4 regions of the Halomonas sp. TG39a genome follow, and region 4 is predicted to be linked to each of the others. Evidence: predicted binding sites of a transcription regulator. Region 4 holds the regulator's gene; each other region holds the start of a gene.
What was found. The regulator sigma-54, encoded in region 4, starts transcription at its own class of promoters, with help from an activator protein. The targets are predictions, from matches to a motif close to TGGCACNNNNNTTGCTNT.

Region 1 (3,512 bases), 540 kb from region 4:
CTGGGCGGGGGGAATGCGCACCCCTGGCTTATTAAACTTCAGGCAGGCGCGCTGTAAAAAGTGTCGCGCCAACAGCGGCACATCCTCAATTCGCTTACGCAGCGGCACCGAATCGATTGGAAACACATTGAGACGGAAATAGAGATCTTCGCGAAAATGGCCCGCGTCAATCATCTCGCGCAGCTCACGGTTAGTGGCGGCGATCACACGAACATCGACCTTCCGAGTACGGTTATCGCCCACCCGCTCAAACTGCTGATCCTGCAACACCCGCAGCAGCTTGCTCTGAAGCTCCAGAGGTATTTCACCAACCTCATCCAAAAACAGCGTGCCACCGTGGGCCAGTTCAAAGCGCCCGGTGCGATCTTGAACAGCACCGGTAAACGCCCCTTTAACATGGCCAAAAAACTCGCTTTCAAATAAGTCCCGTGGAATAGCCGCACAGTTCACCCGGATCAGCGGCCGGTCGCTACGCGTACTGCCAGCATGAATGGCGCGGGCAATCAGCTCTTTACCGGTGCCCGACTCGCCGCTGATCAGCACGTTGGCGCTGGTGGGAGCGACCAGTTCAATCTGCTGGATTAACTTTGCCACCGCCGGGCTGTTGCCGACAATATCACGGTGGTTAAGCTCCGCTTTTATCTCTTCTTGAAGGTACTCATTTTCCAATTCCAAACGCTGCTTGAGCGACTCCACTTCAGCAAGAGCATCGCGCAGTTGCTGCTCAGCGCGCTTGCGCTCGCGAATATCGCGAAACAGCACTACCGCCCCGACCAACCTGCCCATTTCGAAAATCGGCGTACTGGTGTATTCAACCGGAATCGCTTCGCTATTTTTATGCCAGAACACTTCGTTATCGACGTGATGTACTTGGCCGTCGCTAAACGAGGCATGGATCGGGCACTGCTGTACCGGAAAGTGGCTGCCATCGGCGTGGGTGTGATGGAACATCAGGTGGGCGTCGTGGCCCACCATATCCTCGGTGCTCCAGCCTAAAATGCGCTCGGCAGCAGGATTCACAAAGGTGGTTTTGCCTTCGGCATCCAGGCCGTAAATGCCCTCCCCCGCTGCGCCAAGAATAAGCTGGTTCTGCTTCTCAATCCGCTCAAACACCTGCTCGACCCGCTGCCAGCCCACTTCGCCCTGGCGGTGCTGGCGGCCTAGCTCCGCTTTTGCCCGCCGCTGTTCGGCTTTATTGCGATCAATCAACGTCAATAAAAGCTGCGAAGAGTCTTCAATATGTTGAGCATATACCTCGACCCGATACGGCTGGCGCAGCATGTCGAGCATCACCAAGTCATCTGACCAGGCCGCTTTCTGTGCCAACGCCTCACCGGTGAAGTTCACCCATAGCGGCAGTGAAGCGCTCAAGCGATGGCTAAAGGGAGCCCTCAGCGGTAGTGCTTCATCAATATTGAGCATCTCGCAGGCGGCAGGGTTTGCGTCGAGTAGTTGGTCGGCAAAAGGGTCGACCACGAGCATCGCAAGGGGGGAGATGCGGCCCATTAGTGCGGCGGTGTGAAGGCTTGCTGGCTCATCCATTGGCGTTAGGCTCGAGTTAGTTGTCCCTTAACCATTCAATTCCCGCGCCATTCACGACATTTCGTCAATAAAACAACGGAATATCGTGAATTACGATTTTTCGTAACACACAAAACGCTCCAAAAAGACTCGTGAAATAAAAAATAAATATATTAAAAACAGATATTTATAAAAAATACGCGCGAGTTGGCACACAAATAGCAACGGTAGTGAGGATAGTGCGATAGCGCCACACGCCTAATCTCTTTTGCACCAGGACGGCGCAGCCATCGGTTTTATTGCTTCTATTTATTGCTCCTACCAGGAAACACTAAAACTTTTGGGTTAGGCGTTAATTAACCGAAATGACACAGGAGACATACTTATGTCTTATTTAATGCCCAGTGAATTTGTCACCAAGTTGGTGGATCAGGGTGAGTCAAAAGTCTATATGGGCACCCGGGATACGCTTATCCGTTCCTTTATGGCAGGGGCGACCCTAGCGTTGGCAGTTATTTTTGCCATTACCATAGCGACACAAACAGGCAACTTTTTGATCGGGGCGCTGCTTTTTCCTGTCGGCTTTGTGATGCTTTATCTGATGGGTTATGACCTGCTCACAGGTGTTTTCACGCTGGTGCCCCTTGCATGGCTCGACAAGCGGCCTGGCGTCACACTACCTCGAATGCTCAAGTGCTGGGCGCTGGTGGGGCTCGGCAATCTTGGGGGCGCCCTGTTTATCGCCACCTTTGGCTACCTGAATTTCACTATGGGCGGAACCGAGGAGATCAACGCTGTCGGCCAAACGATGATGACTGTGGGTGAAAGTCGCACGGTGGGTTACCAGGACGCGGGACTTGCCGGTTGGATTGTGCTCTTCATGAGAGGCATGTTCTGCAACTGGATGGTCTCAATGGGCGTGGTAGGTGCTGCTATCTCCACAACGGTTTCTGGCAAAATCATGGCCATGTGGATGCCGATTATTGTCTTCTTCTATCTCGGTTTTGAGCACTCCGTGGTCAACATGTTCTTGTTCCCGATTGGCCTCATGATGGGCGCTGACTTCACCCTGTATCAATACATTATGTGGAACGAGATCCCCACGGTGCTGGGTAACCTGGTTGGCGGTCTGACACTGGTTGGTTTGGTGCTCTACACCACCCACGTCCGCACTCAAGCCAAAAAAGTCTTTTCTTGATTACTGCCTATTAGCCAAAAAAGGGCCTCAAACGCCCTCCACTCCAAAGGAGAACCATCATGGATAAGCTCGAAATGCGTCACACTCTGCTCGCCGCCAAAGCGCGTAAAAAGATGAGCTGGGACGATATTGGCAACGCGGTGGGTATGTCGCCGGTGTGGGTCGCTTCCGCCTGTTACGGCATGAACAGCGCCAGCCAAGCGATTGCCGATAAGCTTTGTGACTCCCTCGGCGTGGACAGCGATGTCGCCGAAGCTTTAGTGGCTTTCCCCACCAAAGCCTGGGACGAAGCGATCCCCCAAGACCCCTTCATCTACCGCCTGTATGAAGTCGTTGGCGTTTACGGGGAGACCCTGAAAGACGTGGTGCAGGAGAAATTTGGCGACGGCATTATGAGCGCCATCGACTTCACCATGGAAGTCGATAAAATCGAAGACCCCAAAGGTGACCGGGTACTATTAACTTTGAATGGTAAGTTTTTGCCCTATAAATCTTGGTAAAACGTAAGTCCTGGCAAGTCAGGCGAAAGACTCGAGCCTCGCCACGCTGCGCTCAACCGCCGAACGATAACCGGCACCGAACAGCAGCAGGTGATTCAGCAGCGGGTAAAGCTGAAACAGCGCTTCACGCCTCGGCCAATCGGTCGGGGCGTCGCCATTCCAGTAAGCATCAAAAAACGCCTCCCCCGGCGAGCCAAATAGCGTTAGCATTGCCAAATCTACTTCCGCGTAGTGACGGTACACCGCGGGGTCGATAACCGCGGGCCCCTTTGTCGTGAAGAGCACATTCCCCG
Region 2 (3,512 bases), 1.6 Mb from region 4:
TCTGGGGACTTATGCGCAATGGTGCGCCCGGCTTGGAGTGATTGACCAATCGAGCAGAATTTGCAGGCTTTGCGCCTGCTCTCATAGCGGATGCATGTTTGCAGTACCGTCGTGGCCAGTACATCGCGGCTATGCAAGGTGGCGATATGCGTGTAGGGGACGCCGTCAGCGGTTTGCAGGTCGTAGAAGTGGGGCGTATCTGCAAAGGTAATATCGGCCATAGGAATCGTGTTTTCAGTCAGCCTATGCCCTTCATCACCTGACACTACGCTAAACGGTGAACGCCATGCCGACTGGGTATAGACGGGCACCATCATAGTGATTCCATCGATGGTTATTGCCTGATGGTCAGAAGGGCCAGCGCCGCCCCGTCGGCTGACATGCTCTTGTGATGCATCCTGCAGGCGTACGCCATGGGTTTGAAGTTCGGTGAACAAGCGTGAGCGATCGGCGAGCTTACTCATCTTCATCTCCTTGGGCATTATGGCCCTGAGCGGAAGTGGCCAGTGGCTGGCAGCAGTGGGCGGGCATATCGTTAATGGCTAAGCTCAACAGTTCAGGGCGCGCATAGTGGCCCACCGAATCCATCATTCGCTTACGCTTGGTAATCAGGGCGAAATCCAGGTCGGCAATAACGATGCCTTCTCCTTTGCTCAGCGGCTCGGCCAAGTGCTTACCTTCTGGCGAGATAATGGCGGTGTTACAGCCATCACGCAGAGCACGTTGTAGCGTGGTGTCGGGGGTAATGGATTCGATTTGGGAGTCGGTTAGCCAGCCGGTGGCGTTAACCACGAAACAGCCCGCTTCAAGGGCGTGATGACGGATGGTTACCTCAATTTGATCCGCAAAGACTGGGCCGACCAGCGAGCCAGGAAACTGGCTGCAGTGGATCTGCTCGTGCTGGGTCATCAGGGCATAACGTGCCAACGGATTGTAGTGCTCCCAGCAGGCCAGGGCGCCAACACGGCCCACGGCGCTATCCACTACCTTCAAGCCCGAGGCATCGCCCTGGCCCCAAATCATGCGTTCGTGGTAGGTCGGCGTGAGCTTTCGGCGTTTCAGCAACAGACGCCCGTCGCTATCAAAGATCAGTTGAGTATTGTAGAGGGTGCCATGATCACGCTCATTAACGCCAAGCACGACGACGATGCTCAGGGTGCGAGCGCGCTCAGCGACAGCATCAGTGATCGGGCCTGGTACCACCACGGCCTGTTCATACAGCCGTAAGTGCTCGGCGCCACAGGCCACGGCGGGGTAGACAAATGAAAAGTACGGATAGTAGGGAACGAAGGTTTCGGGGAACACGATCAGCTCAGCCCCCTTGCTGGCCGCTTCGTCGATTGCATCCAGTACCTTGACCAGCGTGCCGCCAACACTCTCAAGATCGGGAGAAAGCTGAGCGGCAGCGGCCCGCACTATGGTCGTTCCTGTCATGTTTGCTTGTGCCATGACCGCTGCTCCCCTTAGACCGTCCAGGTATCGATGATCAGTGCATCGTCGCGCACGTGAAGCAGCTTGAGGTCAAGCACATCCAGTGGATTGATCGCGCGGATGCCCTCAATGAGTGACGGTTCGCCATGACCATAGAGTGCTTGAAGAGCAAAGCGGCAGGCGTAGACCTTGCCTCCCTCGGCCATAAACTTGGTCAACTGATTGTTGAAGTTCATGTGGCCGGGGAACGCTTCATCACCCAGGGTGGGGAAGCCCCGCTGTACGCCCAAAGTGACCCCGGGGCCATACAGTAAGATGGAGGTTTCAAAGCCTTTACGCAGCAAACGCGTTGCCTGCAGCATATTCACGAAGCCGATCGACCCCTCAAAGGCAACCGTATGAAAAGTTACCAGGGCTTTTTCGCCTGGTTTCGCTTTTACGTCTTCAAAAACCTTCTCTTCGTAGTCGACCAGAAAATCGCCTTTCTTGTTGAGTGGTTGCGTCACTGTAGGCATGTCTAAGCTCCGTTTATTGCGAGTGGGAGAGTCGTTAACCGCCGTGCTTACACAAGCGGTACGATCAATACGGAGCAATCGACGTGCCAATTGATATGCTTATTGATCCAATCAATTGTCGATCATGTAGGTCGCTCTAAGCCTAAAAATTGACCAAATTTTTAGGCTAAAAAAATAATAAAAGGCTAATGTTTCAAAAAAACTGTGTTTTTCACCTTATTTGTGCAATGAAAGTGTGTTTTGCACCATTAAGTACATATGCAATCAATTTTTTATTTGTGCAATCTTTAGCCCATCAGTGATAAGTTTTGGTCGATAAGAAGAGTAGGTAACAATGTTTATTTAACGACGGAGAAGATATGCATACATCTGAGCTGGAACGCTGGCGAAAACGTTTAGACAAGGAGGTCAGCCAGCCAGCTTATCGTCTGGTCGCTGAATTGATTGCTGAAGATATCGGTAGTGGTCGGCTGCAGCCCCGCGAGCGACTGCCCCCGCTGAGAGAACTGGCGGGGGCTTTGAGTATCAATTACACGACGGCGGCGCGTGCCTATAACGAAGCTAAGCTGCGAGGCTTGATTGACTCGCATCCGGGCTCGGGCACTTTTATTAAAGGTAAGGCAGTGTCAGTGAAGCCGAGCAGTGGTTATGAGATGACCATGAACCTAATGATTGAGCCCGCTATACCGACGTTGATTGAACGAGTACGCGATAGCGCTATCTCGGTGTTGGCCCAGCGTGATCTTTACTCACTGCTGCGTTATCAAACCTTTGGTGGCAGCCATCATGACCGTGTGGCTGCGCTCCAATGGCTGGATCGGCGGCTGGACAACACGACACTGGAACAGGTCTTGATATGCCCCGGTATTCACAGCGGCCTGGTTGGGCTACTGATGCAGTTGGTAGCCCCAGGTCAGCTAATTTGTGTCGAAAGCCTGGTCTACCCCGGCCTAAAGGCTATTGCGGCCCAGCTCGGGCTGACCCTGCATTCATTGGAGCGTGACTCCGATGGCCCTCTTGTTCGCTCCTTCGAGGATATCTGTAAGCAGGGTCAAGTGGCCGTTTTGTACATTAATCCCACCATCCAAAACCCCACGACGACGACTATTCCCTTGGGGCGTCGTGAAGCTTTGGCCGATGTTGCCTTGCGCTATAGCATCCCGATTATTGAAGATGATGCTTACACCATGCTCAGCGAAGAGAAGATCGTCCCTATTGCTAACTTGGCCCCTGAGCTCACTTACTATCTGACGGGGACTGCCAAGTGTTTTGGCCCCGGTTTGCGATCAGGATTCCTACACGCCCCCACCAAGCGACAGGCGCAGAGAACCGCTGGGGCGCTTCGAGCCACCTCGGTGATGTCCAGCCCGCTGATTGACGCCCTGGTCACTGAGTGGATAACCGATGGGACGGCAGATGCCATGCTTAAAGCGATCCGTATCGAGGCCATTGCCCGCCTTGAAATAGCCGAGAAGATTCTGGGACGTCAGCGCATCGTGTCTGCCAAAGGTGCTTTCCACCTATGGCTCAAGCTGCCCAAGCACTCTGGCTGGAACCCTTCAGAGC
Region 3 (3,512 bases), 1.3 Mb from region 4:
CAGGAGAGCGTCATCGAACCTCCTTCGCTGAGGTATTCAGCAGCGTTGCTTCCAAGTGAAGCTTCTCCTCCTCGGTATTCAGATTGGCAAACGCATCAGGGCAGTCCGACATATCGACCCGGCACCAGTCGTGACGCGCGTACCAGCGGTCAATTTTACGTTCACCTTCGGCAAGGGTGGCAGCCAAATCATCGGCGAGCGAGGTGCGTATTAACGCAACGACGGGGTGCAGTCGTTCACCGTCAAAGGCTACGGCGATGTCATGCTCGCCGTGCTCAGACGCAATACCTTCTACCATGCGCGCCACTAAATCATCGGGTAGGGCGGGAGAATCACAGGGGGTCACCAGTAACCAGGGGGTTTTTGCCGCCCTTAAGCCACTATAGATGCCCATCAACGGGCCTTTAAAGCCGCCTTCCTCATCGTCCATTACTTGATCAGCAATCACACGATCAGCAAAAAACTGGTAGGCGTCGGCATTTCGGTTGGCATTAATCAGCAGCTCGGCTACCTGGTCTTTAAGGCGTTTCACTACATGGCCGACGAGTGGCAGGCCCGCGAACGGCTCAAGCCCTTTGTCGCGACCGCCCATCCGGCGACCTTCGCCGCCTGCGAGAATCATGCCGGTGAGTTCGTGGGTAGGAATCATGGGCTTGTCTCTTTTGTTAAGCTTGCTTGGCTAGATGACCGGGCATGCGATGGCTTCGCTGGAATAGCGTCCAGCGTTAAGCGGTTGTGGGTATTGATCGCCTGGAAGTGGCGGCCTTTGGCGCGGGCGATCAGCATCACCCCAAAGCGCTCGGCCAGCTCAACGCCTTTTTGAGTAACGCCGGAGCGCGATACCAGCACGCTAATACCCATTTGCGCCACTTTCAGCACCATCTCGGAGGTTAGTCGTCCGGTGGTGTAGAAGATATCTGCGCTGGCGCTGTCCGCCTGCTGCAACCACTGGCGTCCCGCTAAGGTATCCACCGCGTTATGCCGCCCCACGTCCTCTACAAAATCAAGCACGTTGGCTTGATGGCAGAGCGCGCAGCCGTGAACGGCCCCGGCGCTGCGATACGTCTCATTGTAGGCGTTAAGGTTTTGCAGCAGTTGATTGAGCGTGGATTGAGCCAGTTGGGTATCAGGCAGCGCCGTCAGCGCGGTTTGGTCGAGCAGTTTGCCAAATACCGTGCCCTGACCGCAGCCGGTGGTGACCGTGCGGGTGCTTAAGCGTGCTTCTAAATCTTCGGGCAGGTGACGAGTAATCACTACCGCCGCTTCGACGTCCCAGTCGACCTGCACTGCCTGTAAATCGTTGGCTGCACGCAATAGCCCTTGATTGCGCAGATAGCCCACGACTAAGGCTTCCGGATCGTCGCCCAGTGTCATCAGCGTGACAATTTCACGTTTGTTGAGGTACACCGTCAGCGCTCTTTCAGCGGCGATCGCCTGCTGGCGTGCATAGCCATACTCGTCAACGATACTAATCTCGGTGGTGGCCGGTAAGCGGGCTCGGCTTATCTGCAGGGTGGGCTGAAGGGCAGGCATGGGTAATCCTCGCGAAATGGTTCTCGCAAAACGACAGGGTTGACGATGATGGCGCTGGAGATGCTTACTTGTCTACCCATTCAAGCGCTATCCTAATAAGTACCATCCTCATAAGTACTATCCAAATAAGTACTATGCTAACAAGTATTGGTCTTTCAAATGCCATCCATTCAAGGTTCAGGGTTTTTAAATATATGAGTGATAACCTACGCCCAATCAGTATTACCTTGGTGGCCGAGCCCAAGCAGGTGAAAAGTTTTACGCTGACCCAGTGGCGTATTGTTGAGCTTACACTGGGCGACCAGGGCGAGAATGTACTTAATCTGCAGCTGTCGATGACAGAGCGTGCAGCCTACCGTTTCAACCTAACCTCTAAGACGCCACGGCTATTTGTGCGTGCGGGCTTTACCGGCCAAACGCCCAAGCCGGATGCGATCACCGCCAGCCAGGACGTCGCGGCGGGCTGGATGGATGGCGAACAGCAGGTGCTGGAATCGCCAATGCCCATGGCTATTCAGGTATGGATTGAGAGCTACCTTGCCCGTCATGGCGAGGCGCCGCTGGAGATGCGCAAGAAAAAGCGTAAAGGGGCAGGGCGCGCCAAAGAGATGCCCACTAAGGAGCAGCCAGAATGAGTCGTTTAGAGCGCTGGTCGCGGCTGAAGCGTAATATACCAACGCAAAAGGACGAGCCAACCGCGGGCGCACCCAGTGATGAAGCGTCCGTGGAGTCGGATGCTGCGGCTTATCATGAGGCCGAGCAGCCGCAACCCGCATCTGAAACACCGCAAGAACCAAAACGAGCGCCAGAACCAGGCAGCCTCGATCATACCTTGCCTGACCCGGATACATTGGCCGCGGGCAGTGACTTCAGCGCCTTTATGGCACCGGGAGTCAGTGGCCCTTTACGCAGGCAAGCATTGAAACGGCTATGGGCAACCGGCAACTACAACGTCCGAGACGGCCTGGATGACTACGACGCCGACTATAATAAACTGTTGAAGCCCATGGGATCCGAGCTCGCCAGTAAACTGCGCCGTTGGACCCACAAAGTGGAAGAGGCGGTTGATAAAACATTAGACGAATCCGAACCCCCAAAAGAGGTAGCCGCCGACAAGCGGGCCGAACCCTCAACACTCACTGATAGTGACAACACTGAAAAAAATGCTTCGCTAGACGACCAGTCTGATTATTTATCTAGCCCTAAGACGAAAACATGAGAATGGCGTTAAACTTATAAAAATCAATATTTTGAGCATGCGATATGTCGCCAGCGTTGGCAGCGTTGACGGTAATCAGGTTGGCAAATATCGAATTTCGCCATACGCTGAACTTAGCTTCAACGCATTGTTATGCCACAATAGTTAAATAATATAACTCAAAATTATAATAAGAATTATTCACTGACCGTGAGAACGCATGAACCAACGAATCCAACTGGCGTCGATAGACGACCAGCGTAATGCTGAGGCTCGGGAATCGGTACGCCAGCGTATCTCCTGGCCCGCTAATTTAACGCCTGCCAATGTGACCTATCACAGCCGCGGTCATGCGCTGTTGATAGGGTCAGCAGACGACGTTTATCCAGCCGCTCGCGCGCTCCAGGGGCGCGGCTTGGCATCGTTGACGCTGCTAGTCACCGATAAAGGGAGTGACGCTGTCGATGCCCTCGGGTCTAGCGAGCCTCTGATTAGCCAAACATTGACCCGCGACCAGCTCAGCCAGCTGCGTATTAACGGTTATCTGGGAGCCTTTAGTGTCCAGCTTGATGACGGCGATTCAGTGCTGAATCTTGCTCGCGCGCTGATAGAGCGCGACGGTTTTGACCTCATCCTCGACCTTGCTGCGGCTACCCATACCCAGCGCTGGGAACTGCCACCGCCAGGTTATGTGGTGATGCAGTGGCAGAGCGTTGAGCAACGCAGCGACACCCTCGACGATTTTGTCGGGCTGGTGGGCGAATTCGACAAGCCACGCTAC
Region 4 (3,512 bases):
GGGGCTGCGCGCATGGGGAATAGCCACGCCGTTACCGATACCGGTACTGCCTAAGCGCTCGCGGCCGATTAGACGGCTAAACACTTCTTGGCTGTCCAGGCTGGGGATATTTTGCGCGATAAAGGTGCTGTAAAACTCCAGCACCCTTTTTTTGCTGCCCCCGGGTACGTCAAAAAGAACGCGCTCCGGGGGGAGTATGGTTTCCAACGTCATTGAATTAACGCACACCTGCGCCTTGGGCGCGAGCTTGTGCTTTTTCCTTGTGTTTAACGAGTTGACGGTCGATTTTATCCGCTAGGGCGTCGATAGCGGCGTACATATCACTGTCGAGGGCTTCCGCATGTAAGTCAGCACCTGCGGCGTGCAGCGTACAAGCGGCCTGCTGGCGCTCTTTCTCCACTGATAAGGTGACTTGCACCGTGGTTATATTGTCGTAATGGCGCTCTACACGCTCAAGCTTTTCGTTGACATAGTCACGCAAGGCGTCAGTCAGTTCTACGTGATGACCAGTGATATTTACTTGCATTGACGTGCTCCTTATCCATCGGACTGTACTTCGATTGTAACCCTTTTTGCCGCGTTGCAAAGCCCTTGTCGAGAGATTCGCTGCAACGTCGACAGAACCTAGCGTAAACGACGTCGCTCACTGGAGGAAGGAATGCCCATGGCCTCGCGATATTTAGCCACCGTACGCCGCGCTACTTGAATCCCTCCTTCGCCTAATAGCGTGACTAGGCGGCTGTCTGAGAGCGGCTTGCCGGGTGGCTCCTCTTGAATCAATTTCTTGAGTCGCGCGCGGATGGCGGTGCTGGAGTGACTGTCGCCATCTTGACCGCTCACCTGACTTGAGAAAAAGTACTTGAGCTCGAACACGCCCCGGGGGGTATGGATATATTTTTGCGTCGTGACCCGTGAAATCGTCGATTCGTGCATCTCCACAGCTTCGGCAATATCGGCCAGTATCAGCGGTTTCATGGCTTCTTCGCCGTGCTCTAAAAAGCCAATCTGGCGGGTGATGATTTCGCGCCCCACGCGTAGCAGCGTATCGTTACGGCTCGAGAGGCTCTTAATCAGCCAGCGCGCTTCCTGTAGGTGCTCTTTGAGAAACTGGTTGTCATCGCTTTTGTCCGCACGCTTAATCAAACTGGCGTAGTCGGGCTGAATGCGCAGCCGTGGCAGGGCCTCTGGGTTGAGTTCTAAATGCCAGCCTTCGTGGTCGTGGCGGACGACCAGGTCGGGGGTTACATAGCTGTCATCGGTGTCGCCGTAGGCGCTGCCTGGGCGGGGGTCGAGGCTGCGAATAAGTAGGATAACATCGGCCAGCTGTTGGTCATCGAGCCCCAGGCGGCGCTTTAGCAGGCGCATGTCATCCTTACCAAGCGCTTCGAGGAACTGCCGCACTAGGCGGCGGGCGGGAACCAGTAGCGGCGTATCATCGGGCAGGGCGGCGAGCTGCAGCATCAGGCATTCACGCAGGTCGCGGGCAAAGATACCGGTTGGCTCAAACTGCTGGAGTTTGAGCAGAATGGTTTCTACCTCGCGTTGGCTAAGCCCGTCAATGCCCTGGGCACGCAGGCCCTCACGAATATCGTTAAGCGGCTGGGTTAAGTAGCCGTTGGCGTCGAGCGCGTCGATTAAGCTCTCTGCGACAAGCTGTTCGCGGGCGCTAAAGTCGGTCATGGCAAGCTGCCATAGTAGGTGCCCATGCAGGCTCTGCCCGGCTGCCTGACGCTCAAAATCAGGGCCTTCGCTGCTGCCGCCCTGGCTACCCATATCTTGATAGGTATCTGACCAGTCGCTATCTACTGAGAGTTCAGTGGGGATGCCCTCTGACCACTCTTCTTCCTTAGGCTCGCTGACAGCCTGCTCACCAAATTCATCTTCCTGCTCCAGCATGGGATTGGCATCTAGGGCCTGCTGAATTTCTTGACGAAGGTCCAGCGTCGAGAGTTGCAACAGCGCAATCGCCTGTTGCAACTGGGGCGTCATGGTCAGCTGTGTGCCGATACGCAGTTGGAGAGAAGCTTTCATGACCATCTGAGAACCACTCGTTAATCAGAATGCTCCACCCTAGTGCGAGTGAGTGTCTGGTGCAAGTGCAATAAGCATGCCATTGGTAGTAAAGTTGTTGCAGAGCGCTATTTACAGAACCAAAAAATAGGTTTATGGGCAGGCGGTGATTGTAGGCATAGCTGATCAGTTTAAAGGCGAAAATCAGCACCCAGATATACGTCTCTGACCTTCTGATTATCGAGAATGGCACTGGGTGAACCGCTGGCAATGATTTGCCCATCACCAACGATATAGGCGATATCGCAAATATCGAGGGTTTCACGCACGTTGTGATCGGTGATCAGTACGCCAATATGACGTTGCTTCAGCGCACGAATGATGGTTTTGATCTCGCCTACCGAAATAGGGTCGACGCCAGCAAAGGGCTCATCCAGTAAAATAAAGGCAGGGTCAGTGGCCAGCGAGCGGGCAATTTCTACACGCCTGCGCTCACCGCCCGAAAGGCTCATGCCAAGGTTGTCGCGGATGTGGGTGATATGAAAGTCTTCGAGTAGCGCTTCCAGGCGCTGTTCGCGTCCTGTGCGGTCAAGTTCTTTGCGCGTCTCGAGTATCGCCATAATGTTATCGGCAACCGATAGTTTGCGAAAAATAGACGCCTCTTGGGGGAGGTAGCCAATACCCGCCGCTGCGCGCTCGTGCATCGGCGCACGGGTTAAATCCACCGCATCGATTCCGACCTTGCCAGCATCGGATTTCACCAGCCCGACAATCATGTAGAACGAGGTGGTTTTACCTGCGCCGTTGGGGCCCAGTAGGCCAACAATGCTGCCTTGGGAGATCTCTAAATTGATGTCTTTGACCACTCGGCGGCGCTTGTAGCTTTTCGCCAGGTGGTGGGCATACAGGGTTTTGATCGGCGCAGTGTCAGCAGTTGCCACAGCTTGGCTCCCTATTGTTCAGGCTGAATAGTCATACGAATGCGCTGGGGCTCACTGCCGTCAACGTCAGAGCGCGCTTGAATCACTTCGCGGTCAATAAAATACTCAAGGCGCCCACCGCTAAAGGTATCTTCTTGTTGGATCAGTTCGGCTTGGTCGATTAGCTCTACGCGGCGCTCGGCGACGTGGTAAATAATCCGTCGCGCCCAACCTTCCGTCGGGCCATCTTGCCCTTCGGCTTGATGGCGCAGGTAGGCGCGCTCGCCGGTGGCTGTTGCCGTCGAGAGTTCGCCAGCCGCGTTGCGTTCGATCTCTACCCGCTCGCCGCGCAGCTGCATCTCGCCCTGACGAATATCCACATTCCCGGTATAAACGGCGGTGCCCGCCCGTTGGTCGAGATCTAAACGGTCGGCTTCGACTTCCACCGGAGCCTGTTGTGAGGTTTGGGCCAGTGCCAGTAGCGGCATCGCGAGCGCAAAAAGGGCTGTGTAAATAAGTGCTTTCATGACAATTCCTATTAGCGTTGCGTGGCCGGGGGGTGCGTGCCGCGCACATTATCAG

Region 1: a site for sigma-54 is predicted at 1,730-1,747, ahead of U738_RS03930 (formate/nitrite transporter family protein). Genes of this name have one in related genera too.
Region 2: a site for sigma-54 is predicted at 2,018-2,035, ahead of U738_RS13420 (MSMEG_0572/Sll0783 family nitrogen starvation response protein). Genes of this name have one in related genera too.
Region 3: a site for sigma-54 is predicted at 1,583-1,600, ahead of U738_RS12225 (DUF3305 domain-containing protein). Genes of this name have one in related genera too.

The regions. Positions count from the first base shown of each region.
Region 1 is NZ_JQLV01000001.1:890,746-894,257, reverse strand. It holds gene U738_RS03935 (sigma 54-interacting transcriptional regulator) at 1-1,542, opposite strand, end outside; gene U738_RS03930 (formate/nitrite transporter family protein) at 1,907-2,719, shown strand; gene cynS (cyanase) at 2,779-3,219, shown strand; gene U738_RS03920 (fructosamine kinase family protein) at 3,238-3,512, opposite strand, start outside.
Region 2 is NZ_JQLV01000001.1:3,004,166-3,007,677, reverse strand. It holds gene U738_RS13430 (MSMEG_0568 family radical SAM protein) at 1-464, opposite strand, end outside; gene U738_RS13425 (Nit6803 family nitrilase) at 457-1,449, opposite strand; gene U738_RS13420 (MSMEG_0572/Sll0783 family nitrogen starvation response protein) at 1,464-1,946, opposite strand; gene U738_RS13415 (aminotransferase-like domain-containing protein) at 2,306-3,512, shown strand, end outside.
Region 3 is NZ_JQLV01000001.1:2,730,834-2,734,345, reverse strand. It holds gene moeA (molybdopterin molybdotransferase MoeA) at 1-14, opposite strand, end outside; gene mobA (molybdenum cofactor guanylyltransferase MobA) at 11-649, opposite strand; gene U738_RS12230 (formate dehydrogenase accessory sulfurtransferase FdhD) at 646-1,533, opposite strand; gene U738_RS12225 (DUF3305 domain-containing protein) at 1,728-2,168, shown strand; gene U738_RS12220 (DUF3306 domain-containing protein) at 2,165-2,752, shown strand; gene U738_RS12215 (4Fe-4S dicluster domain-containing protein) at 2,952-3,512, shown strand, end outside.
Region 4 is NZ_JQLV01000001.1:1,427,529-1,431,040, forward strand. It holds gene U738_RS06185 (PTS sugar transporter subunit IIA) at 1-213, opposite strand, end outside; gene hpf (ribosome hibernation-promoting factor, HPF/YfiA family) at 218-526, opposite strand; gene U738_RS06195 (RNA polymerase factor sigma-54) at 625-2,037, opposite strand; gene lptB (LPS export ABC transporter ATP-binding protein) at 2,202-2,951, opposite strand; gene lptA (lipopolysaccharide transport periplasmic protein LptA) at 2,963-3,457, opposite strand; gene lptC (LPS export ABC transporter periplasmic protein LptC) at 3,469-3,512, opposite strand, start outside.